3 regions of the Cytobacillus sp. MT66 genome follow, and region 1 is predicted to be linked to each of the others. Evidence: riboswitches for the same ligand, from Rfam matches in the RefSeq annotation. Region 1 holds a riboswitch; each other region holds the start of a gene.
The links. A riboswitch is a leader RNA that binds a small molecule or an ion and turns the genes downstream of it on or off. The one in region 1 is predicted to bind S-adenosylmethionine.

Region 1 (7,952 bases):
GTACAGAGTCTGATAAAGTGTAATTTCATTTTTACTGATAGGCGGGTTAAATTCAATAAGGAAAGGGCGCTCCCCTCTAGATGCAATTGTTTCCTTGACAATTCCTGACTTGCTGGATTCACAAAAAACTATGTTTGCTGCTCCTGCTTTTAGCACAGTCTTTTTTGACGCGCCTGAGGGTTCCATATATGTATCATGAATCGGAAAATCAAGTAATTCAGACCACAGCTTTGCGGTTTGATCGCAATTTTTTACAGCATAAGAAATGGATTGGATTGTATGGTTTGCTAGTTTCTTATCCATCATGCCAAGGCTTTTAAGTTCTTTAAACCGTTCATCATCCTTCTGTCCCCATTCGATGAAAAATGGATATGGAACGGATGCTTCCTCCTTTAGAAACAGCATTTTCCATTCGATAACCGTGCCATCTTTTCTTCTTCGGCTTCCAGGAAATATTGGGAAAGTACTGTAGCCTTTCTTCTCCAATGTATCCTTAAGATCTTCAATATTATCTGTTCGAAAACATATTTGTCCTGCTCCCTCTCCCCTAGCTAAATCTTTTACTAGGTGCTGGATAAGGGGGTTATTTGATTGCTGGGCAATTTCTTGGTTTTCAATCGCAAGATACTCTATATACGATGAAGCTGTGTATAACAAACTGTTATATGTTCCCCATAATTCATGGCTTCCGCCCATGACAGCTTTTATTCCGTGTTTTTCCCATTGTTCAACAGCAGCTTGAGGATCTTGACTGATAAAATGGACAATATGATCTAGCAGTAAATTCATTTTCAACATTCCTTTCATGCGTTTTATATTATTTTACAGATAGAGGGCACGATGCTTCAAATATTTTACACTTATCATGATTAAAGTCCCTTTTTTGAATTTTTTCCATTAAAGGTCTTTTCAAAATGGAAAATAACAATTAGAATGAAATGAATAGAAAGAATATTCAATCCATTTAACTGGGAGGTAATGCAAAATGAAGATTATGAGTAATGAACAATTGGTTGTCTCGTATCGTGATGCATTAAAGTCAGGTTCTGAGAAAGAATGGATTTGGATATTGAAAAAGGAAATCATCAAACGAGGTTTAAAGCCTGTGAAAAAGTAAATGTAAGAGTATTTTTGTTCCATAAAAAAATCAGAGTGGCTATATGCCACTCTGATTTTTTCATCATCATGATGGTATTATTAAGCTTCAAAAAGAAGTGATTCTGGATCTTCAATAAGTTCTTTAACATGTTTTAAGAAGGTAACAGCTTCTTTACCATCGACGATACGGTGATCATAGGAAAGAGCAAGATACATCATTGGACGATTTTCCATTCTTTCAGCATCAATGGCAACTGGACGAGTTTGAATCGTATGCATGCCAAGGATACCTACTTGAGGTCCATTAAGGATTGGTGTTGATAATAGAGAACCGAATACTCCACCGTTTGTAATAGTAAATGTTCCGCCTTGAAGGTCGGATAAAGCTAGCTTGTTATTTCTTGCTTTAACAGCTAAATCACTGATATCTTTTTCAATTTCGGCAAAGTTTTTGCTGTCTGCATCACGAACAACTGGAACAACTAGACCTTCTTCAGTTGAAACAGCAACACCGATATCATAGAACTTTTTAAGTAGAAGTTCGTCGCCTTGAATTTCAGCATTAAGCAGCGGGCATTTCTTTAATGACGCAACAACAGCTTTTGTAAAGAATGACATGAATCCTAATTTTACGTCGTTTTCAGCAAAGAACTTATCCTTGCGGCGCTTACGAAGATTCATAACATTAGTCATGTCGACTTCATTAAATGTAGTCAGCATAGCAGTTGACTGTTTAACTTCAAGAAGCCTGTTGGCAATTGTTTGACGGCGGCGTGTCATGCGAACGCGCTCTACCTCTTTGCCTCCAACCTGTGCAGCAGGAGCTGGTGCAGCTGCTGGTTTTTGTGGTGCAGGTACAGAAGCTGCAGCCTGCGGGTTGAAAGATGAAACATCCTGTGCACGAACTCTGCCAAGCGGGTCAGCTGTTGGCACTTGATTTAAATCAATTCCTTTTTCTCTTGCCATTTTTCTTGCAGCAGGAGATGCAATTGTGCGCTGACCTTCGTTAGCAGAAGCTGGAGCAGCTGCCTGTTCAGCCTTAGCTGGTGCAGCTTGTTCTGCTTGTGCAGGTGCTTTTTCTTCTTGTGCCGGAGCAGCTTGTGGCGCACTTGCTCCTGCCTGACCTGCCTCATCAACAACTGCGATCGTGTCGCCAACGTTTACGTTATCTCCCTCTTCAGCTTTAACTTCAGTTAAGATCCCGCTGAATTCAGAGATAATCTCAACATTTACTTTATCAGTTTCTAATTCAACAACATAGTCGCCTTTATTTACAGCATCTCCCGGCTTTTTAAGCCATTGTGCGATTGTTCCTTCTGTAATTGATTCTGCTAGTTCAGGTACTTTGATTTCTGCCACCTTAATTTCCTCCTTCTTGCGATTGCGTTAATGCTTCATTAATAATACGTGCCTGTTCTTTTTTATGGAAGTCTGGATCACCCTCTGAAGGGCTTGAACGACGGCGTCTTCCAACATATGATACTTCAACATCGTCTAATGCAACTTCATGCAGTCTTGGTTCAACAAAGTTCCAAGCACCCATGTTTTTAGGTTCCTCTTGAACCCAGACAATTTCTTTTAAGTTTGGATAACGGCTTGCCACATCTTTGATCATTTGCATTGGGAATGGATAAATCTCCTCTACGCGTACGATATGGAACCAATCCTGATTTTCGATTTTCTTTAGGTTTTCTGCTAAATCAATAGCCATTTTTCCAGTGGCAAGAACTAATCGAGTTACCTTATCAGTTTCTTGTCCAAGACCTGGCTGCTCTAAAATAGACTTGAATTCGCCATCGCTTAGATCAGTGATAGATGATGTTACAAGTGAGTGGCGAAGCAGACTCTTCGGCGACATAATAACAAGAGGGCGAACCTCTTCTTTATTTAGTATTGCTGCCTGTCTGCGCAAAATATGGAAATATTGTGCAGAAGAAGACAGATTCGCTACAGTCCAGTTATTTTCAGCTGCCAAAGTTAAGAATCTTTCCAAACGGGCACTCGAGTGCTCAGGACCTTGACCTTCATAACCATGCGGCAAAAGCATAACAAGTCCGGATTTTTGTCCCCACTTTGCCCGGCCAGCTGCGATAAATTGGTCGAAAATGACTTGGGCAGAGTTAGCAAAATCTCCGAATTGTGCTTCCCAAAGAACTAGTGTTTCTGGAGCAAACACATTATAGCCATATTCAAATCCAAGAACAGATGTTTCAGATAATGGACTATTATGCACAGCAAAGGACGCCTTTGCTGATGATAGATTATGCAAAGGTGAGTAGGATTCTCCTGTTACATGGTCATGCAGCACAATATTTCTATGTGCAAACGTACCGCGCTCGGAGTCCTGTCCTGTTAAACGAATTGGTGTGCCATCCTTCAGAATGGATGCAAATGCTAAAGTTTCAGCGTGTCCCCAATCGATTTTAGCTGTTCCGTCCAGCGCCTCTAATCTTCTCTTAAGGATTTTTTCAAGCTTGCTGAACACCTTAAATCCTTCTGGGAAAGCTAACAGTTCTTCGTTTATTTCTTTTAGATCTGCCTCAGGTACAGCCGTATTTATTTTCGGAAGTCCTTTTTCAATAATTTCTGGAGGATTCATAGATGGGGTGTCTGCTTTTTCATTAGGCACCTTTCCATGAGCTTCCTTAAGTCGGCTTGTCACACTTTCCTCAATTTCACGAATCGTCTCTTTCGTTATAAAAGATTGATCTGCAAGTTTTTGAGCGTACACTTCCTTAACAGAAGGTTTGTTATTAACGATATTGTACATTAACGGGTTGGTTGTCATCGGCTCATCCATCTCATTGTGTCCGAATCTTCGGAAACCAATGAGATCTATTAAAAAGTCTTTTTTAAACTTTTCACGGTATTCCGATGCAAACTTGGCAGCAGCAATACAAGCTTCTGGGTCATCCGCATTCACGTGAAGGATTGGTATTTCAAATCCTTTTGCCAAATCACTGGCATATCTTGTAGAACGGGAATCACGAGATTCGGTTGTAAATCCGATCGTATTGTTAGCAATAATATGAATGGATCCGCCTGTATTATAGCCCTTTAGCTGACCAAGGTTCAATGACTCTGCCACAACGCCTTGGCCAGGAAAAGCAGCATCACCATGAATGACAATGGAAAGAGCAGTACGGAAATCAGTTTTTGGATACCCTTTTTCACTGCGGTCATCCTGTGCAGCACGGGTATAACCTTCAACAACTGCATCCACAAATTCAAGGTGACTTGGGTTATTGGCTAGAGTTAATCGCGCAACAGTCGTATTTTCGTCTTTTATTTTCTTGTCTAGTCCTAAATGATATTTTACATCCCCTGTCCAGCCAAAACTAATTCCGATTGATCCTTCAGAAGGAACTAGGTCTTTATTAGGAGCATGCTGGAACTCTGCAAATATCATTTCATACGGTTTACCAAGGACATGTGCCAAAACATTGAGGCGTCCGCGATGAGCCATCCCAATATTAATGGTATCTGTACCTTTTGAAACAGATTCAGAAATAATTTGATCAAGCAAAGGTATCATGGAATCTAAGCCCTCAATGGAAAACCTCTTTTGTCCAACATAAGTACGATGAAGGAATTTTTCAAACTCTTCAACTTCCGTTAATCTCTTAAGGACTTTTGTTTTTTCATTAGTGCTTAATTTTACTTTTAAACCACTAGATTCAACTTTGCGGCGTAGCCAGTCTTTTTCGTTTTCGTCATATACATGATGAAATTCAAATGCAATTGTATCCATATATATACTTTTTAAGTATTCAATCGCATCAAATCCATTAAGAAGGACAATTGGTGCATCCTTGCAGATGATGCCTGCTGGAAGCGCTCGCAAGTCTGCTTCTGTTAGACCATATTGCGAAAGCTCAAAAAGATTCTTTTCCGGTTCATGATCCTTTAAGGGATAGATATCTGCAGCCCTGTGGCCATATGTACGGATGTTATCTGCCAGCCTTAATGCTGCTAATGTTTTTTCTAATTGTGCAGGTGATGCAGTGTCTGCATCTGTCCCCATTGAAGACTCTGTTTCTACCACAGGTGCTCCATATGTTTCAAAGTAGGCCTTTAGTTCTGGGTCGATTGATTCCGGATCTTGCAAAAAAAGCTCATATTGCTCAATTACATAGCCAAGGTTTGGGCCAAAGAAGTCTTGATTTAAAGGCCTTCCACCACTCAGCGGCTTTTTCATGGAAAATAACCTCCATAACAACTTATATTATTTGAGAAAAGCTCTAGCCCTTATCCCCTTACTAGATAAATAAAAGAATAATAATATTTTTCAGAGGATAAATGTGTCCTAAGACATTTTACCACTTTAAAGTAGGTTATTCAAAAGGTTTTTAATATTTATGCAGTGAAAATTATGCACTTCCGATACAAGAGAAAATATATATACTGAAAAAGTAATTTTATGGATTAAACCGGTGATTTTTTAAGTTACTCTTTTTTTCTTCCTTATTATATTCAAATCATGCTAAAAGATAAAAAATTGCAGATAAAAAGGATTGCATTTCATTTCGTCCTATTGTATTCTTTAAGAAAATTAAAAACTTTTAAAGTTCTTATCCAGAGAGGTCGAGGGTTCAGGCCCTAAGACGCCTCAGCAACCTTCAATCATAAAACGATTGAAAAGGTGCTAATTCCTGCAAGTTTCTAAAGAAGCTTGGAAGATAAGAAGAATGGCGATTCTTAACCGATAAGTCTTCTTCTTAAAGAAGGCTTTTTTTCATTTCATTTTGAGGTGAAATTAAGCCGAGAAAAAGGAGTGCGATAAATATGTATAAGCATGATACCATACTCGCTCAAATCGGCAACCGCAGTGAAACACTAACTGGAACAGTTAATCCGCCAGTATATTTTTCGACTGCCTATCGTCATGAAGGGATTGGCGAGTCAACTGGCTACGATTACAGTCGAACTGGAAACCCTACACGGGCAATCCTCGAAAAAGCCATTGCAGATCTGGAGGAAGGTGACCAAGGATATGCCTGCAGTTCTGGAATGGCAGCCATCTTTACTGTCCTCTCAATCTTTAAATCCGGTGATGAGATTCTTGTTTCAAAGGATTTATATGGCGGTACATATAGACTTTTTGAAAAGGCCTTTAAAAAATGGGGAATAACATGTAAATATCTAAGCTCGTTCTCACCTTTTGAGCTAGAAAAGGAAATAACAGATAGTACTAAAGCGATTTTTCTGGAAACCCCTACTAATCCTTTAATGGAACAGACAAATATCGCTGAAGTTGCTGTTTTTGCAAAAGAGCATCAGCTTTTGCTTATCGTTGACAATACTTTTTTTACCCCAATACTGCAGAAACCGTTAAAACTCGGTGCAGATATTGTCATTCATAGTGCAACAAAATACCTTGGCGGTCATAATGATGTATTGGCAGGGCTCATCGCTGCAAAGGGAAAAATATTATGCGAACTGCTTGCTTTGTATCACAATTCGGCAGGGGCGGTATTAAGTCCGTTCGATTCCTGGCTGCTCATACGGGGAATGAAGACCCTCTCATTAAGAATGGAAAGACATGAAAAAAATGCAAAAGAAATTGCCAGCTATTTATTGAATCATGAAGCAGTCACAGATGTTCTTTATCCGGGACGCGGAGGTATGATCTCATTTCGCATCAAGGATGAAAGTTGGGTTAACCCTTTTTTGCAAAACCTATCCCTGATTAGTTTTGCTGAAAGTCTAGGCGGAGTTGAAAGCTTTATTACGTATCCAGCCACACAAACGCACGCAGACATCCCAGAAGCTGTCAGGATGCAGACTGGAGTATGCAACCGGTTACTGCGATTTTCTGTTGGAATTGAGGATTCTTACGACTTAATCGAAGACTTGAATACTGCCTTTGCCAGTATCTTAAACAAGGAAAGAAAACAGATAAAAGCTCTTGATTTATAACAAGAGCTTTTATCTGTTTTATGTAGCTGATTGCCTTGTGCTGATTTTAATGACTTTGTCGTTTTTTGGATCAAAATCAATATCAATATAGATTCCAAATTCCTGCCCCGCTTCTTTAGCCCATAGCTTAAATCTCTCTGTTGCAATATTTCCTTTATCCTCTCTGCCAATATGCAAGTAATCAACAATATCAGCGTTTGGATATTTTTCCATGGCTGTTTCCATAGCAAGTCTGCCCCATTTAGCATATGGTGGTGCATCAGGCTTGGCATACAGGGTTTGCGGCGAATATAGACATAAAAGAAAAAGAACATTTAGGACGGATAAGCCTATTTTAATTTTAAAATTCATTGCTATTTTCCCCTGCATTATTTTCAAACTCTTCCCGCATTCTTTCCTCTTCTTCCATAACTGAAATATAGGCTATCTGTTCTTCCAATAAGTGATGAAAAACATCTTTATCCTCTTGGCAATTAAATCCCTTTTCTTTGTTCATACTAAGGTCTGCCTCCTAAGAATGTTTTTTCCTTATCATTTGAATTTACATATAGCCTTATTCAAAATTCTCCGCTCGAATAAATTTGCAGTAATTCCTGCATTCTATAAACGAGGAGGTGCGGTGATGGATACTGGTGTTCCAGAAATGCATCATTTGAAATACGATCCTATTATAGCTTTTACAACAGATTCCATTGTGACAAATACAGATCTTGATGCTGAAAGTTCAATTGGCACAACAAAGGAACCTGAGGAAAATGATTATAATCCATTTGATTGATGTAAAGCATTGCCGTCAAACGAGGCAATGCTTTCTATTATTTTGAAAAAAATAATATTTATTGAACTGTGATATGAATCACAAAAAGCCGTATGTGATATTATTATAATTAATATAAATAGAGGATTAAATAGGACGGTGATTTAAATGGATTATA
Region 2 (7,952 bases), on a different contig from region 1:
AACTGGCTGCTGACAGATGACAACCAGCTGTTCTTAATTGACTGGGATGGAGCGATGATCGCAGATCCTGCCATTGATTTGGGCATGTTATTATACTGGTATATCCCTAAACAGGAATGGTCTAATTGGATTGAACTCTATGGCAAGACCTTAACAGAAGATCTGATGTTTAGGATGAAATGGTATGTCATTGCTCAGACCCTGACTTCGATTCAATTGCATAAGAACAAGCTGAGGCTGGCAGAAATGAATAAATCGCTCGAATTCCTTGATGTGCTTTACGAGTCTTAAGAAAATTGATCAATACTGCTAACCCATTGTGACAAATTTTGCTGATGGGATTCAATATGATCATCAAGGTGCGGAGTATTGACTCCGTTTTGACTGTAATAATAAATTTCTTCTAATGTTGCAAGTGTCTCGCTATCCAATTCTGGATGAGTCGTCATTAAAGATTTGACCAGCCGCTGTAATTGCTGGCATTCAGAAACAGATCCGCAACAATCGGCTTGATGGTTGCTTAATATATCTTTTAACAGATTCAGCTTATCCTGATGGCTGATCGGCATAATCTTGAATCTCCTTTCTTCTTTTGAAAGCAGAAATTTTAAAAGGATTCACATGTTAGGTTGTGAATCCTTTTTTAATTTATGCATGCGTGCGCAGTTTAATAAGGAAAGTTAAACTTTCAATTTCCGGAATTGGCCATCTATTGGCTTCTGCCTTTAAACTTGCATCTTGCATCCAAGGTTTTCGCGTGATATTGTTTGAACGAAATACATTTTAGGAGTTGTAAAGAATGCGTCAAAGAAACAAGCCATGGGCGAAGGAAAAACTTGCAAGCTATCCGCAATATGTCATTTCCTCCCCTGAAAGCTATAAAGGAAAGTGGCAGGAGGCTTTTGAAAAGGAGCAGCCGCTGCATATTGAAATTGGCACAGGAAAAGGCCGCTTTATTACTGGAATGGCAAAAGAAAATCCGCATATCAACTATATTGGCATCGAACTCCAGGATAGTGTGATCGTGACTGCGCTCGATCGGATCATTGAGGATGAGCTGCCTAATATCAAGCTAATCATTGTCAATGCTGAAGATCTCCAGAAGTTTTTTGAACAGGGAGAAGTAGACCGTGTCTATTTAAATTTCTCCGATCCATGGCCGAAAAAACGTCATGCCAAAAGAAGATTAACCTATAAAAACTTCTTGCAGATATACGAAAACATCCTTGTTGATGAAGGAGAAATCCACTTTAAAACGGACAATCAGGGTCTATTTGAATACTCGCTTATCAGCTTTTCTGAATACGGGCTCCTGTTGAAATATATAAGCCTTGACCTTCATAACAGTGATTTTGAAGGAAACATTATGACGGAATACGAAGAGAAATTCTCGCAAAAGGGAAACCGTATTTATAGATGCGAGGTTCAATATAGAAAGAAATAGTCTTTTCCTAAAGTTTAATGTAAATTTTTACTATTTGGTTGATTGGAGCGGAAATCAACGGCCAAATTCAAATCAGAGTCTATCTGAAAAGAAAGCGCATGAACACAATTGTTCATGCGTTTTTCTTTTTAAAGGAAAAGTCTGCAGGAAGATGTTTGTGCTATAATTTAATCAGGATACAGAATTTTCAGACGCATATGGAACATTAATCATTGAAGGAGCCGATTTAATGAGATTAGAGAAGCATTTATTATCTATCTTAGAATCCCTCCATGATGCAGTTATAGTCATAACAATGGACAGTACCATCGTTTATGTGAATAAGGCTTATTCCTTGCAATTTGGCGTTGCTGCAAACAAAATTATCGGCAAAAAGCTAAGGGATATTGAGAAAAAGTCAAGGATATTAGAGGTATTAAAGACTAAGAAGCCGCTCATCAATGATTGCAGCTATGTTCATTCCCTTCAAAAGGATGTGTGCGCCAATATCACCCCTCTGATTGAGAATGGAGAGATGATTGGCGTTGTAACGATCATGAAGGATATTTCTGAACTGACCATGATGCAGGATGAATTAACGAAATATAAAAGTGATGTAACTAAACTCCGGGAGCAGTTAGACAGAAGAAACTTCTTTAAGCTGGAAAGTCAATCGCAAGTGATGAAAAAAGCCGTACAGTTAACCAAAAATGTCTCTAATACGGATGCAACGGTTATCCTTTATGGCGAAAGCGGTGTCGGCAAGGAAATATTTGCAACAGCCCTCCATGAATCAAGCAAACGAAATTCTAAGCCATATGTAGCGATAAATATAGCCTCCATCCCTGATGCCTTATTTGAAAGCGAGATGTTTGGCTATGAAGAGGGCTCATTTACAGGTTCTAGAAAGGGCGGGAAAAAGGGGCTTTTAGAATTGGCCAACGGCGGGACACTGTTTCTCGATGAGATTGGTGAAATGCCATTAAGTGTTCAGGCGAAGCTTTTAAGAGTCATCCAGGAGAGGAAATATCAAAAAGTGGGCGGAACAAAGCTGCATCCCATTGATGTGCGAATTATTTGCGCCACCCACAGAAATTTGAAGGAAATGATCAAACAAGGCAAGTTTAGGGAGGATTTGTTTTATAGAATCAATGTTGTCCCGATTTATATCCCGCCTCTTCGAGAGCGGAAAGAAGATCTAGAGTTTTTGGCAAATAATATTATCCATGATTTATGCTTGAAATATGGAAAGCATGTCAGGATTGACGAAGAGATTTTCAACTTTATGAAACAATACGATTGGCCAGGTAATGTAAGAGAGCTCGTTAATGTGCTGGAAAGAATGATGGCTGTTTGTACAAAATCAATTCTTGAACCTGCTGATCTTCCCGACTATTTGCTACATAAACAGCCTGTCCTAACAGCGGAAGCGGATTACTCTGCTTTTGTGCAGGTATCCGCTAAAGGGTCAAAAAAGCTTCATGAAATATTGGAAGATACAGAAAAGGAACATATCGAATTTGTCATGAAGAACAGCAAAAATAAAACAGAGGCTATACAGGAATTAGGAATCAGCCGAAAGGCTTTCTATGCCAAACTAAGAAAATATGCTATCAAATAATATTTTTCTGGCATAAAACTTGCAAAAGTCTTTAGTGAGTAAAAAGCTGAGGGGGTCTCACAATGAAAGTTGATATTCAAAGAATGGAAGCGGAGCAAGCAAAAATTATTCTGCAGGAAACAGCGGGACTTGCCATTATAACCATCCACAGGCCGCAAAAAAGAAATGCCTTAACGGCAAAAATGTGGAAGCATTTATCAAAGATAGGAAGGGAAATATTAGATAATCCCAAAAATAAGGTTGTCTTGCTAAGAGGGGCAGGGGAACAGTTCACAGCGGGGTCTGATATTGCTGAATTTCACCAAATGACACTTGAGGAAGCTGAAGAATCCTTTGTCCTGATGGAAGAGGCAATCTCAACATTTGAAAGCTTGCCGATTCCAACCATTGGTGTGATAAATGGGCCGGCTATGGGAGCGGGCCTTGAGCTTGCTCTTGCCTGTGATTTGAGAATTGGGTCGGAGAAATCTAAGCTTGGCATTCCAGTTGGAAGATTAGGAATTACACTTAGCAATAAATTTGCCCAGCGGTTAGTTGACTTAATTGGCCCAAGCCTGACAAAGGACTTGGTCTATACAGGAAGAGTATTAAAGGCAGAAGAAGCATATAGGCTGGGCATGCTCAACTATTTAGTCGATGAGAATAATCTTGACCGGTATGCCATACGGATGGGGAAATTGGTTGCAGCACAATCGCCTGCATCACTGCTAGCTGTAAAAAATTCTGTAAGCGCGTGTGTGAACAGTGTTCCCACAATGTGGGAAGGCAACCAGAAGTTTGTTGATACACATGATTTTCCTGAAGGTGTAGCAGCCTTTGTGGAAAAAAGAATTCCGCGTTTTCCCCGCAGGACTCCGGCAAACTAAAGTTTAAAAAGGAAGCTCAATTCAAGTTTGAGCTTCCTTTTTTATTGCTCTATGTATTAAAATATCGATTGAGTAAAGCTCGATATTCAGCTTCTGCAAAAATTGATCATGAATTTCTTGCTGAAGCTTTTCCATTACATCTATTAAGCGTGTCGTCACCGGATATTTAATGGTTATTTTTATGCTTAAAGCAGGCAGCTGCTGAAGGCTGATCGATACAGATTCACATTTTTCTACCTGTTCATGATTCTTACAGATGATCTCAACCATGTCATGATAGGCTCTTTTATATATTTTTATCGATCCCCGGTGGAAATCTGGGTGGACAATGGTTGTTTCTCCAATTCTCTCTTTTTTCGGCGAAAAAATTTCAACCCCTTTGATTATGAGTTTCTTAAAAAGATTCTGCTCAACCTGTTTGTAAGGAATGGGGATTACATGTTTCCCTTCTGTGTTTCTGATAAATTGTGCAATCTTGATTTCACTGGATGAGCGGATATCTTCAATGTGATAAAACTTCTTTATTGCTCCTAATTCCAAACGGTCAGCGATCATTTTGACCATTTTGTCCGAGGTGCCGATAATAAGTATTTTACTTATAAAGTGATTTTTGATTGCGTTTTGGACCTCAACTTTATGCTGATCATCATTGAATGTGGCTCTTTTAACAGCTGATATGGTGTTCTTTTCAAATTTTGCAGAGGTTCCGGCTATTTTATGTCCATTTAGAATCAGGAGCCCATCATCAATGATAGCGGGGATCTTTTTTTTGTATGCAAAGGATAAAGCACTTGTACTTTTACCAGTACCGCTCTTTCCACTTAGTGTATAAACTTCCATTGTACCCTCCCTTTTCCAAAATATTTAAAACGAATGTTTAAAATATATTGACTTTTGTTAAATATCATTATAAAGTAATAAGCAGATTTAGTGAAACTTAATAATCTAGTTTTCTTATCAAGAGAGGTTGAGGGACTGGCCCGATGACGCCTCGGCAACGGACATCTATGCACCGTGCCAATTCCAGCAAGCAAGGCTTGAAAGATAAGAAGAGGACTTAAATTTGTGTATTGCAACCTCTTCTTTCAGAAGAGGTTTTTCTATTTTCATGCCAAGAATATTTGATAGAGTCAGTACATACCATGTTGTATTCCTCAAGAGATTCAGTCATCAAGACTCGCTTTTTCAGTTATTTTTTAGAGAAATCCCAGTTTTTTTATTGGAATAGTAATTTATTGAGAATGAACACTTTACTCATTTGATTATTTGTATCCTTTTGAAACAGTTGTTTCTAAAAGAAACAAGTTTATTTCTTTTGGAAACAACTTTAAACGGAAAGTTCGAAATATTGTGCGATTTACCCCTAAGAACTTGGCATGAAAATTGCAAAATTAATAGCTATAAAAGAATAGGAGTGATTTCTGTGACAAAGGTAAGATATGAAGAACAGAATCGAGTTGGAATCATAACGATTGACTCACCGCCTGTAAACCCGCTTGATCGTGAGGTATTGGATCAGCTTGAAAGTACTATTAAACAAATTGGCTCACATATTAACGCGGTAATCGTTACGGGAGCTGGAGAAAAAGCATTTGTTGCGGGAGCTGACATTAAAGAATTCCCTGGATTGACACAGGAGACAGGGGAGGCACTTGTTAAAAGAGGACAATCTATTTTCCAGGCATTATCTGAATTAAAGCAGCCTGTCATTGCTGCGATAGATGGTTTCACATTAGGCGGCGGATTAGAATTAGCCCTTGCATGTGATATTCGCGTGGCAACTGCCCGCTCTCAGTTTGGGCTGCCAGAAGTTAAACTTGGCATTATTCCTGGATATGGCGGTACACAAAGATTGCCTAGATTAATAGGTGTTGGAAAGGCATTACAGCTTATTTTATCTGGAGAGTTCATCACAGCAGAAAAGGCTCAAGCGATCGGCCTGGTAGAAGAGGTAACAGAAACAGATGCATTAGGCAAAGCTTTAGAACTTGCGAATGTGATTTCATCAAGAGGGCCAATTGCCGTTAAAAAGGCAAAAGAAGCAGTTCTTAAGGGAATTGAAGGCACTTTGCAAGAAGGATTAGATATTGAAGCAAAATTATTTGGAGAACTTTGCACAACGGAAGATAAGGATGAAGGTGTTGCAGCGTTCTTCGAAAAAAGAAATCCAGTATTCACAGGAAACTAAGGAGGAAAAAAACATGAAGAAAATTGCAGTTATTGGATTTGGAACAATGGGATCAGGGATTTCACAAGTATGCGTGGAAAGCGGGTATCAAGTAACAGCAATCGAGCAAGAGCAAGCCTATTTTGAACGAGGGCGTGCGCAAATTAATAAAAACTGGAATCGTGCGATTGAAAAGGGAAGAATCGATGAAGCGAAAAAAGCTGAATATGAGCAATTACTGACACTTTCTACCGAATGGGAATCCATTTCTGATGCGGACTTCGTTATTGAGGCTGTAAGTGAAGATATTGAATTAAAGAAAAACATCTTCAAAAGAATCAGTGAGCTGGTAGACGAACAGACAATTGTTGTTAGTAATACATCTGGTTTAAGTATCACAGAAATCGCCAGTGTGATTAAAAATCCTGGAAGAGTCATGGGCTTCCATTTCTTTAATCCAGTGCCAGTTATGAAATTAGTTGAGCTGATTAAGGGCTATGATACGGCAGAAGAAACGTATGAGAAATCAAAGCAATTGGTTGAATCTCTTGGTAAAGAGCCTGTAACAGTAAAAGAATCGCCATTATTTGCCGTTAACCGGATTCTTGTTCCAATGATCAATGAGGCCATCTTTGTTCTGCAGGAAGGTGTAGCAACAGCCGAGGATATTGATAAAGGCATGAAGCTTGGTGCCAACCATCCGATCGGACCTCTTGCGCTGGCAGATTTAATTGGTCTGGACACCCTTTTATTTGTTCAGGACTCTTTATATGAGGAAACACAGGATTCTAAATACCGCTCTGCACCGCTATTGAGAAAACTGGTTCGCGCCGGCCATCTTGGCAGAAAAACTGGAAAAGGATTTTTCGAATATTGATAGATTAAAAAGATGATAGAAGGAGGCAAATAAATGAGTACTACCATTGGAGAAATTATTGAATGGTCTGCTGCAAACTACCCGAATAAAACAGGGCTTGTATACAAGGAAAAGGGTCAAAAGTTTACCTTTCATGAACTAAATGAAAAAGTAAATCAGTTTGCTTCCGCACTTACACAACTTGGAGTAAAAAAAGGTGACGTTGTTTCCGTTTTCCTTTATAACAACAGTGAATTTGTTATTACTCAATTTGCCGCAGCAAAACTAGGTGCTGTGTTTAATCCAATCAATTACCGCTTAACAGCCCATGAGCTCCAATTTATTTTAAATGATGCCGGTTCAAAGGTTCTTCTTTTTGAAAAAGAGGTGGCCGGCATTGTTGAGGAAACAAAAGGTTTAGGGGTTAATGTTGACCATTATATTTTTACGGATGAACAAGCACCGGAATTTGCCCTTGATTTTTATAAGCTGCTTGATAAAGGCGAGCCCTCTCCGCCAAGTACTGATGTAACTGAAAATGATATTTATATCATGATGTATACAAGCGGCACAACTGGAAAGCCAAAAGGGGTCCTCCATAAGCATAGAGATATGGTTCATCATTGCTTCTTGATGATTGAATGCAATAAGTTTAATAAAAATGATATCGGGCTTACTGTTGCGCCATTAAATCATACGGCGGAATTGCATACAGCCTTTTTGCCAAGATTGATGGTAGGTGCAACTACATATGTTCATCATCAATTTGTTGCTGAGGATGTACTAAAGACGATTGAGGAAGAAAAAATCACCTCTATTTTTGCCGCTCCTACCATGGTGAATATGCTGCTGAATGTAAAGAACTTCGATCAATACGACCTTTCTAGCCTTAGAGTCCTAGGTTATGGCGGTGCTTCTATGGCTCCGGTATTGATTAAAAGATTTCAAGAACGAACAGGTGCCGATTTAGTGCAGATGTTTGGAACAACGGAAATGGGACCAGTGATGAGTGTCCTTTA
Region 3 (7,952 bases), on a different contig from region 1:
TCACTTGCCATGGTTCTTGCAGCTGTTATTTTCGGTGTGACGGCGCCGGAAAGTTTTGAAGAAGCTACAGGCAATCTGCAGGAATTTCTTACAACAGCCTTTGGCTGGTATTATTTAATTTTAGTTTCAATCATCGTCGTCTTTTGTATTTTCCTCATTTTCAGTCCCGTTGGAGCGATTCGACTGGGTAAGCCCGGTGACAAGCCGGAGTTCTCCAATGTCTCATGGTTTGCTATGTTATTTAGCGCAGGTATGGGGATTGGTCTAGTATTTTGGGGAGCTGCGGAACCGCTATCGCACTTTATTAATCCTCCATTAGCCGAGGGTGGAACAGCTGCTGCTCAGAAAGAGGCCATGAGATACACATTTTTCCACTGGGGTATACACGCATGGGCTATATACGCTATCGTCGCCCTAGTCTTAGCCTACTATCAATTCCGCAAAGATGAGCCAGGCCTCATTTCAGCTACATTAAAACCCGTTTTAGGAAAAAGAATGGAAGGGCCATTAGGAATCCTTGTTGATGTTTTAGCCGTGTTTGCTACTGTGATTGGGGTTGCGACCACTTTAGGGTTTGGCGCAGCGCAAATTAATGGCGGCTTATCATTTTTATTTGGAATCCCAAATAATTTTACCGTTCAAATTATCATAGTTGCTGTTGTTACCGTTCTATTTATCATATCGGCATGGTCTGGATTAGGAAAAGGCATCAAATATTTAAGCAATACCAATATGGTTTTAGCGATTGCCTTATTTATACTCATGTTCATTGCGGGTCCAACCATTTTAATATTGAACATGTTTACTGACACACTTGGGGGATACATTCAAAATATCGTTCACATGAGCTTTAGAATCGCTCCTCTTAATGAAGAACACCGTTCATGGATTAATGGCTGGACAATCTTTTACTGGGCATGGTGGATTTCCTGGTCCCCATTCGTTGGTATCTTTATTGCTCGTGTATCAAAGGGCAGAACCATTCGTGAATTTATCATTGGCGTTCTCTTGCTGCCATCCCTTGTCAGCTTCATGTGGTTTGCCGTGTTTGGCACATCGGGGATTGATGTGCAGCATGCAGGGAATGTTGATTTAACGCAATTTGCCAATGAGGAAGTCCTATTTGCCATCTTTAATGAATTCCCATGGTCCACGCTGCTTTCAATCGTAGCGATCGCTCTTGTTTGTACATTCTTTATCACCTCTGCTGACTCAGCAACATTCGTTCTTGGCATGCAAACAACCTATGGATCACTCACACCGCCTAATTCTGTAAAACTATCTTGGGGTATTGCGCAGTCTGCTGTCGCATTAATTCTTTTATATAGCGGTGGATTACAAGCGCTGCAAAATGCGTTAATTGCTGCGGCATTCCCATTTTCATTCATTCTTTTATTAATGATGCTGTCACTTTATCGCTCATTAGCAAAAGAGAAAAAGGAACTTGGCTTATATTTCAAGCCGAAACACAAAAATAGTAATAAATCCTGAAACACTGGAGCAGTTTTCGAAACGTTGCACAGGCACGCTTCGGTTTTCTTGTTTCATGAAAAAAGGGAGACTGTCTTATCTACGAGACAGTCTCCTCTTTGTTATCCTCCGTCAATACAACAAGCTGGTCGCCTTCATCTAAAACAAATCTCTTTTTCAGTGTTACAAAGGTTAGTGTATGATTCTTTTTCATGATAAAGAGCGGGGTAACTCCAGCTGGAATATCCTCTTTTTGAATTTTATTTTTCTGATTCATTTCAATTGTTTTTAACGTGTAACCAATATTGATTTTCCGGTTCAGTTCGGTAAAGATGGCGTCCTCTCCAAAAAGTAAGTGCGCCTTAAGAGCCGTTGACAATTCATTGTGATCTGCATGGTTATTTGGCTTCACCGGCAGGGCAAAGGTGTTTTGATAACCGAATTCCGGAATATGGGACTGGCAAACGAGTGCATTATAAGCGGCATCGCCAGTCATCGCCAGGATGGTTTCATAAGGGGTAAGGTCAACCTCGTATTGTGTATGTTCAGATAGAATTTCCCCTTGATGTGTAGCGATCCCTTTCAATTGTGCTGGGCGCAGCCTGTCACCGGAGGAATCGAATATGATTACCGGAATGCCCGTTTCTTTTAATTGATTGGCAAACGCAACAGAAAAGCTGCTTGCGCCAACGATTAGAACGCCGGGCGGGTCTGTACTGGCAAGTCCCAGTTTCTTCGCCAATGGACCGATCGTAAACCCATGAGCACAAACCGTGATAAACACAAGTGCAAAGGTCAAAGCTGTAAGAATGCCAGCCCCTTGATAGCCATCCTCGAGCAGAATCGCTGCGAAATATCCGGAAACGGTTAAGGCAACGATTCCCCTTGGAGCAATCCAGCCAATCAGCGTTTTTTCAGCAAATGTCAGTTCTGTCCGAATCGTCGAGAGCCAAATAGATAACGGACGGACAATGAATAGCATCACAAGAACGAATCCGATAATGGGCAGTGTGAAGACTTCTGCAATTGTTTCTCTTGTTAGCGATGATGTCAGCAAAATAAAAATCGTCGATGTTAAGAGAACAGAGATGTTTTCCACAAAGTGACTGATACTGCCAAGAGACGATACGTACTTCTTTGTCCGTCCTAAAGTGAGTCCCATGACCGTTACTGCCAGCATCCCAGTTTCATGCATAATCACTTCGCCAATCGTAAAGCAGATCAGTACAAAGGATAAGATGATGGGGGACTTCAAATATTCCGGGAGAAAGCCCTTGCTGACCATGATGCTGATAGCCAGTCCAATGACATATCCTAGTAATATCGCAAGCAGGGCACCTAAAAAGAAGTTCCACAAATAGGGGAAATGAAGCATTTCATTGGTCAGCACCTTGATCACCTGGTAGGCAAACAGAGCCAGCAATGGACCTGCAGGATCAACTATAATGCCTTCCCATTTGAGAACAGCAGCTGTACGCGGCTTTAGTTTCGCTTGCCTTAGCAATGGAATGATGACGGTTGGCCCGGTGACAACAAATAATCCGCCAATGATGAACGAAATTTCCAGGTTTAATCCAGCAATGAAATGCGCCGCAAGCGAACCGCCGATCCACGCTAGAAAAGCTCCCACCGTAACAATTCGGAATACAGATTTCGAAATGCCCTTGATTTCTCGAATATCCAGGCTTGAGCTTCCTTCAAACAAAATAATCGCGACCGCCAAAGAAATCAGCGGGCTATAAAGCTCATCCAATGCCTCTTTCGGATTAATGAATCCAAAAATAGGTCCAATAAGCAAACCAGCAATGGACATAATGACAATCGACGGCCATTGGATCCGCCAGGCCAGCCATTGTGAAAAGATCCCAAGGCCAAGAATGACGGTTATACTAATCAATGCTGTTTGTTCCATTCCTTCACCTCATTGGGTAAAAGGGTCATCTGCAAGACTCCCTCAAAGTGAGTAATAGTTTACCAAAAAATTGAAGAACTTGCCAGGCGAGGCACAGAGAGAGGGCATGCGATCAGCCAATACTTCTAGCTAATCGCATGCCCCCAACTTGAAACACCATTATTTAATAAGTTGCCACGACTTTTTCTTTGTTTACTTCACCCAGTACTTGATAAATCTGTACTTGTGGGATTTTAATAGCATTTAAGTCCTCTTCAGATGATTTTACAATGAATACATTGTGACGAACTCTTTCGATTACTTCCGTTGCGGGAGGCAGAAGGGACGTATTTAGATCCCCGCAGATTGCCCAATAAGATACAACAGCTGCCTCACTTTTTGCAAATTTTTGTTCTGAATGTGAAGGGGCTGTAATTTTTCTATCAATATGCACTAAATCTTCAACAATAGCACTAGCAGTAGGGAACATTCCAGCACCAGGACCTTGAAGGCTGATATTCCCAACAATATCCCCATCAATGGAAACGGCATTTTGCACGCCTTCTACATGATAAAAAGGATGCTGTTCATTGACAAGGACAGGTTTAACGGAGCATTGAATGCCATTGGCCGTTTGTTCGATGGAGGCGACATGCTTAAATCGCAATCCTAATGAGGAAAAGAGTTCAATTTGCTCATAGGATATTCTGCGAATCCCTTGGCGAACGACCTGTTTCCAGTCCGGCGATTTCCCAAATGCGACTTCGCTTAAAATCATTGCTTTATAGAAAGCATCAAAGCCTTCGATATCATTGGTTGGATCGGCTTCAGCAAATCCATTATCCTGTGCTAGCTTGAGCGCAGACTCAAAGCTGAGGTTTTCTTCTCTCATTTTTGTCAAAATAAAGTTTGAGGTTCCATTAAGAATGCCTTGGATTTTTTGAATGTTATTGACGTTCAGCAGCTGTCTAAGTGTTTGAATGACAGGGATTCCGCCTGCAACTGTTGCTTCGAATCCCAATGATACATTATTTTCGATCGCTAATTGCTTCAAATCAGTCCCATGATGGGCAAACATTTCTTTATTCGCTGTGATAACATGGCAGCCACGCTGGATGGCCTGCTTCAAGTAAGAATAACATGGTTCTTTCCCTGAAATGGCATCGATGACTACATCTAATTTTTCCAATGAGATGATTTTTTCAAAATCATCAGTTAGTAGTACACTTGGATCCTCTAAGTGATGTTTATATAAGTTCTTTACTAGTACGCCAACAATTTTTACTTCTTTTCCAAAAAGGGCTTGAAGCTTTTCCTGATGAGATTGAATGGTGGCATAGACGCCTTTTCCAACTGTACCGTGTCCTAACAAGGCTATATGAATCGCCGACATTTATAAGTTCCCCCTTACCTTTCCTTTGTGAGTTACGCAATGCCCTAACTAAGCCCAATACACAACTGCGATAAAACAAAGCTACAAATAGTAAAATCCCCTTCCGCGAATCAAGACAGAAGGGGATGAGGAACTTAATAAAGAGCGATCCGTTTCCGCCTTCCCATCTTCGGAAAAAAATATTCCTCTGAAATTGGCACCGTGCAAAGGAATGCTGGTTGCCGAGGTTTCTCAGGGTCAGTCCCTCCACCTCTCTTGATAAGAAGATTGACAATTATGAAATTAATAATAATGATATCTGCTAACCTATTGGAAGTCAATACGCTTTCTTAAATTATCGAACAGAGTTTTCGTGCTTGTTCACGTCCAAATTAAAAAATGGGGACGGTCCCCCTGTATAAGGAAAACCGTCCTCATTTTTTCACAACTACATATTGTAATACCCACAAACCACTGTTCCAACTGCTTTTGCTGCTACTAAAAGGGCATCTTCATCGATATCAAATTTAGGATGATGGTTAAAGTATGGCTTTTCAACCCCTTTTGGTGTGCAGCAAATGTAGAAGAAGCAGGCTGGGAATTTTTTTGCATAATGGGCAAAGTCCTCAGAAGGAGCCATTGGTGCAAATTCCTGAACCTCTGTAATGTCTTTATCATTTGCATTTTTTAAGTAAGAAGCAACCAGTTCCGTCACTTCCGGGTCATTGTAAAGCGGCGGATAGTCTGGTGTATAGGTTAATTCGCAAGTCACATTGAATTCCTCTTGGATTCCGTTAGCGATGCGGCGAATTTCCCGTTCGATTGTTTCCCTCGTTTCTTCCGTCATAGCGCGAACATCACCTTCAATTTCCACGCTATCTTTAATGACATTAAAGGTACCTTTTCCATCAAATGAACCGATGGTGACAACCCCCATATCAAATGGATTTAACCTGCGGCTAACCACTGTTTGAATCGCTGTGACAAAATGGGCACCGGCCACAATTGAATCATTGGCCAAGTGTGGAGAAGATCCATGCCCGCCGACACCTTGGACTTTCAATTTAAAGTACGCACGGCCAGGGAATACATATCCGCTGTTATACCCTACTAAACCAGAGGGGCCAAGCGGCAGTAAATGAATGCCGAAGATATTGTCTAGATCATCTAATAAACCAGATTCAATCATGCCGATCGCACCGCCTGGCGGTACTTCCTCTGCAGGCTGGTGAATAATTTTGATTGTACCAGGGATTTCATCCTTTAATTGAATCAAGCAATCTGCCAGAACAAGCAAGTAAGCTGTATGGCCATCATGGCCACAGGCATGCATGACACCTGGATTTTTTGATTTAAACGGCACATCAGTTTCCTCTTCGATTGGCAGTGCGTCAAAATCGGCTCTCAGCCCAATGGTCTTACCTGGTTTTCCGCCTTTGATGGTCACAATGACTCCATGTCCTCCGCCAACATTTGTATCTACATGTACATCTTTGCCTTTATAAAAATCCTCAATGAACTGGCTGGTTCTTTCCTCTTGGAAGGAAAGCTCAGGATTTTCATGCAAAGTCCGGCGGATTTGAATGATTTCGTCTTTGCGTTCTTCAAGCATGGTCATTAATTTACTTTTCATTGTCTGTTCCTCCGCTCAAAATAAGTTTTCTTTAGGCAGCCTGACCTGCGTTTGCCTCTTGATCTTCTTTACCTGCATTTTTTGGCACCATAAAGATGATGGAAAGAAGGGCTAATACACCAAAGATCACGTTCGTAATAATGCCCCAAGTTGCCCCTGCCTCCAGGTTGCTAGCAGACATGACGCTATATACAGTGGCAGAAATCGCGACCCCGAAAGAGCTTCCAAGTGAGCTTGCCATTTTATAAATCCCTGCAGCTTCACCGACTTTATTCGATGGAGCGTTGGATACAGAAGTATCTGTTGATGGAGTTGCATAGATCCCTAGGCCAAGACCGAATAAGGCGTAACCAATAAATACGACAACGGTATAAGCTAAATCAGGCAAGAAGGTTAAGCCCATAATCGCAACACCTGCTGTTGTAATCACTGAACCCCAAAGCATTGGCTTCTTAGCACCAACTCTTTGTAAAATTTTCTCACCGACGCGAATCATCGCTAACACAGCCACTAAGTAACCAAGTGATAACATACCGGATTGGAAGGCGCTGAAACCGCGGCCGACTTGGACATACGTATTGGCAACAACCATTGTCCCGGCAATGGCATTTAACAAAAAGTTTGAGAATGTTGCCCCTGTATATGGTTTGTTTTTAAATAAGCTGAAGTCAATAAGGACGACTTTTTTGCTTTTTTCTACTTTTATGAAGAGAATCGCACCAACAATGGTCACTGCTGCCATGATCAAGGACATAGGACTTGTCCAGCCTAAATCAGCACCAAAGGTAATCAACACGTTTAAAGCAAGCATGACAACAATAAAGATCATTAAGCCAGCGAAATCGAACTTGAACTTTCCTGAAGTTTCTGTTTTGCTTTCAGGCGCATCTTTGATTAGTAATAAAGCAAGTGCGGCAATTACAATGGAGAAAATGAAGATCCATCTCCAGCCTAAGTAAGTGGCAATTAAACCGCCGGCAAATGAACATACACCAGATCCACCCCAAGAACCGATAGACCAGTAGCTAAGTGCACGCTGACGCTCGGCACCTTCATAATAAGATTTAACTAAAGCAATCGTAGCAGGCATGATACAGGCAGCGGACAAGCCTTGAATAATCCGGCCGATCACAAGAAGAACAGGTCCATTAGCAAAAACTAAACAAAGTGAACCAATAATGCTTAAAATCAGTCCGATATTAGTAATCTTCTTCCGGCCGATTTTATCCGCTAAACCACCCATGGCGACAATAAACAAACCTGAGAATAAGGCTGTTAAACTAATACCAATATTTAATGTTCCAAGGGAAACGCCCAAGTCTTTTTGGACGGCAGGGACCACATTGACCAATGATTGAGCAAATAGCCAGAAGGTGAGAACCCCAAAGACAATCCCTGTAAGTAATTTGTTTGTACCTTTATAACTATTTTCCATGTTTACTACCTCCTAAGTAGTGCTGCTGCAAATTTCGAGTAGCTTTTATAACATGAAAAGATTGTGAAACTACCGGTGTTTTTTCTTTTCGTAGATTATTATAAAAAAAAGCCCCTTTTAAAAAGAGGCTTTTTTTGTCGTATTCTTTTTA

Region 2: another riboswitch for S-adenosylmethionine. It lies ahead of AC1Q59_RS16920 (enoyl-CoA hydratase/isomerase family protein); the one in region 1 lies ahead of AC1Q59_RS00860 (methionine biosynthesis PLP-dependent protein).
Region 3: another riboswitch for S-adenosylmethionine. It lies ahead of AC1Q59_RS12490 (homoserine dehydrogenase); the one in region 1 lies ahead of AC1Q59_RS00860 (methionine biosynthesis PLP-dependent protein).

What each region holds. Positions count from the first base shown of each region.
Region 1 covers NZ_JBXAFB010000001.1:181,964-189,915, reverse strand. The annotation lists gene AC1Q59_RS00880 (VOC family protein) at 1-789, opposite strand, end outside; gene sda (sporulation histidine kinase inhibitor Sda) at 986-1,117, shown strand; gene odhB (2-oxoglutarate dehydrogenase complex dihydrolipoyllysine-residue succinyltransferase) at 1,198-2,457, opposite strand; gene AC1Q59_RS00865 (2-oxoglutarate dehydrogenase E1 component) at 2,459-5,296, opposite strand; SAM riboswitch class I at 5,667-5,784, shown strand; gene AC1Q59_RS00860 (methionine biosynthesis PLP-dependent protein) at 5,884-7,017, shown strand; gene AC1Q59_RS00855 (DUF3889 domain-containing protein) at 7,036-7,368, opposite strand; gene AC1Q59_RS00850 (hypothetical protein) at 7,358-7,513, opposite strand; gene AC1Q59_RS00845 (hypothetical protein) at 7,640-7,795, shown strand; gene AC1Q59_RS00840 (globin domain-containing protein) at 7,943-7,952, shown strand, end outside.
Region 2 covers NZ_JBXAFB010000009.1:149,234-157,185, reverse strand. The annotation lists gene AC1Q59_RS16950 (phosphotransferase family protein) at 1-291, shown strand, start outside; gene AC1Q59_RS16945 (YtzH-like family protein) at 288-569, opposite strand; gene trmB (tRNA (guanosine(46)-N7)-methyltransferase TrmB) at 800-1,444, shown strand; gene AC1Q59_RS16935 (sigma-54 interaction domain-containing protein) at 1,674-3,044, shown strand; gene AC1Q59_RS16930 (enoyl-CoA hydratase/isomerase family protein) at 3,107-3,910, shown strand; gene AC1Q59_RS16925 (DEAD/DEAH box helicase family protein) at 3,932-4,750, opposite strand; SAM riboswitch class I at 4,862-4,961, shown strand; gene AC1Q59_RS16920 (enoyl-CoA hydratase/isomerase family protein) at 5,334-6,098, shown strand; gene AC1Q59_RS16915 (3-hydroxyacyl-CoA dehydrogenase NAD-binding domain-containing protein) at 6,112-6,954, shown strand; gene AC1Q59_RS16910 (long-chain-fatty-acid--CoA ligase) at 6,988-7,952, shown strand, end outside.
Region 3 covers NZ_JBXAFB010000006.1:87,483-95,434, forward strand. The annotation lists gene AC1Q59_RS12480 (glycine betaine uptake BCCT transporter) at 1-1,491, shown strand, start outside; gene AC1Q59_RS12485 (cation:proton antiporter) at 1,571-3,382, opposite strand; gene AC1Q59_RS12490 (homoserine dehydrogenase) at 3,546-4,754, opposite strand; SAM riboswitch class I at 4,915-5,019, opposite strand; gene AC1Q59_RS12495 (amidohydrolase) at 5,182-6,366, opposite strand; gene AC1Q59_RS12500 (MFS transporter) at 6,398-7,801, opposite strand.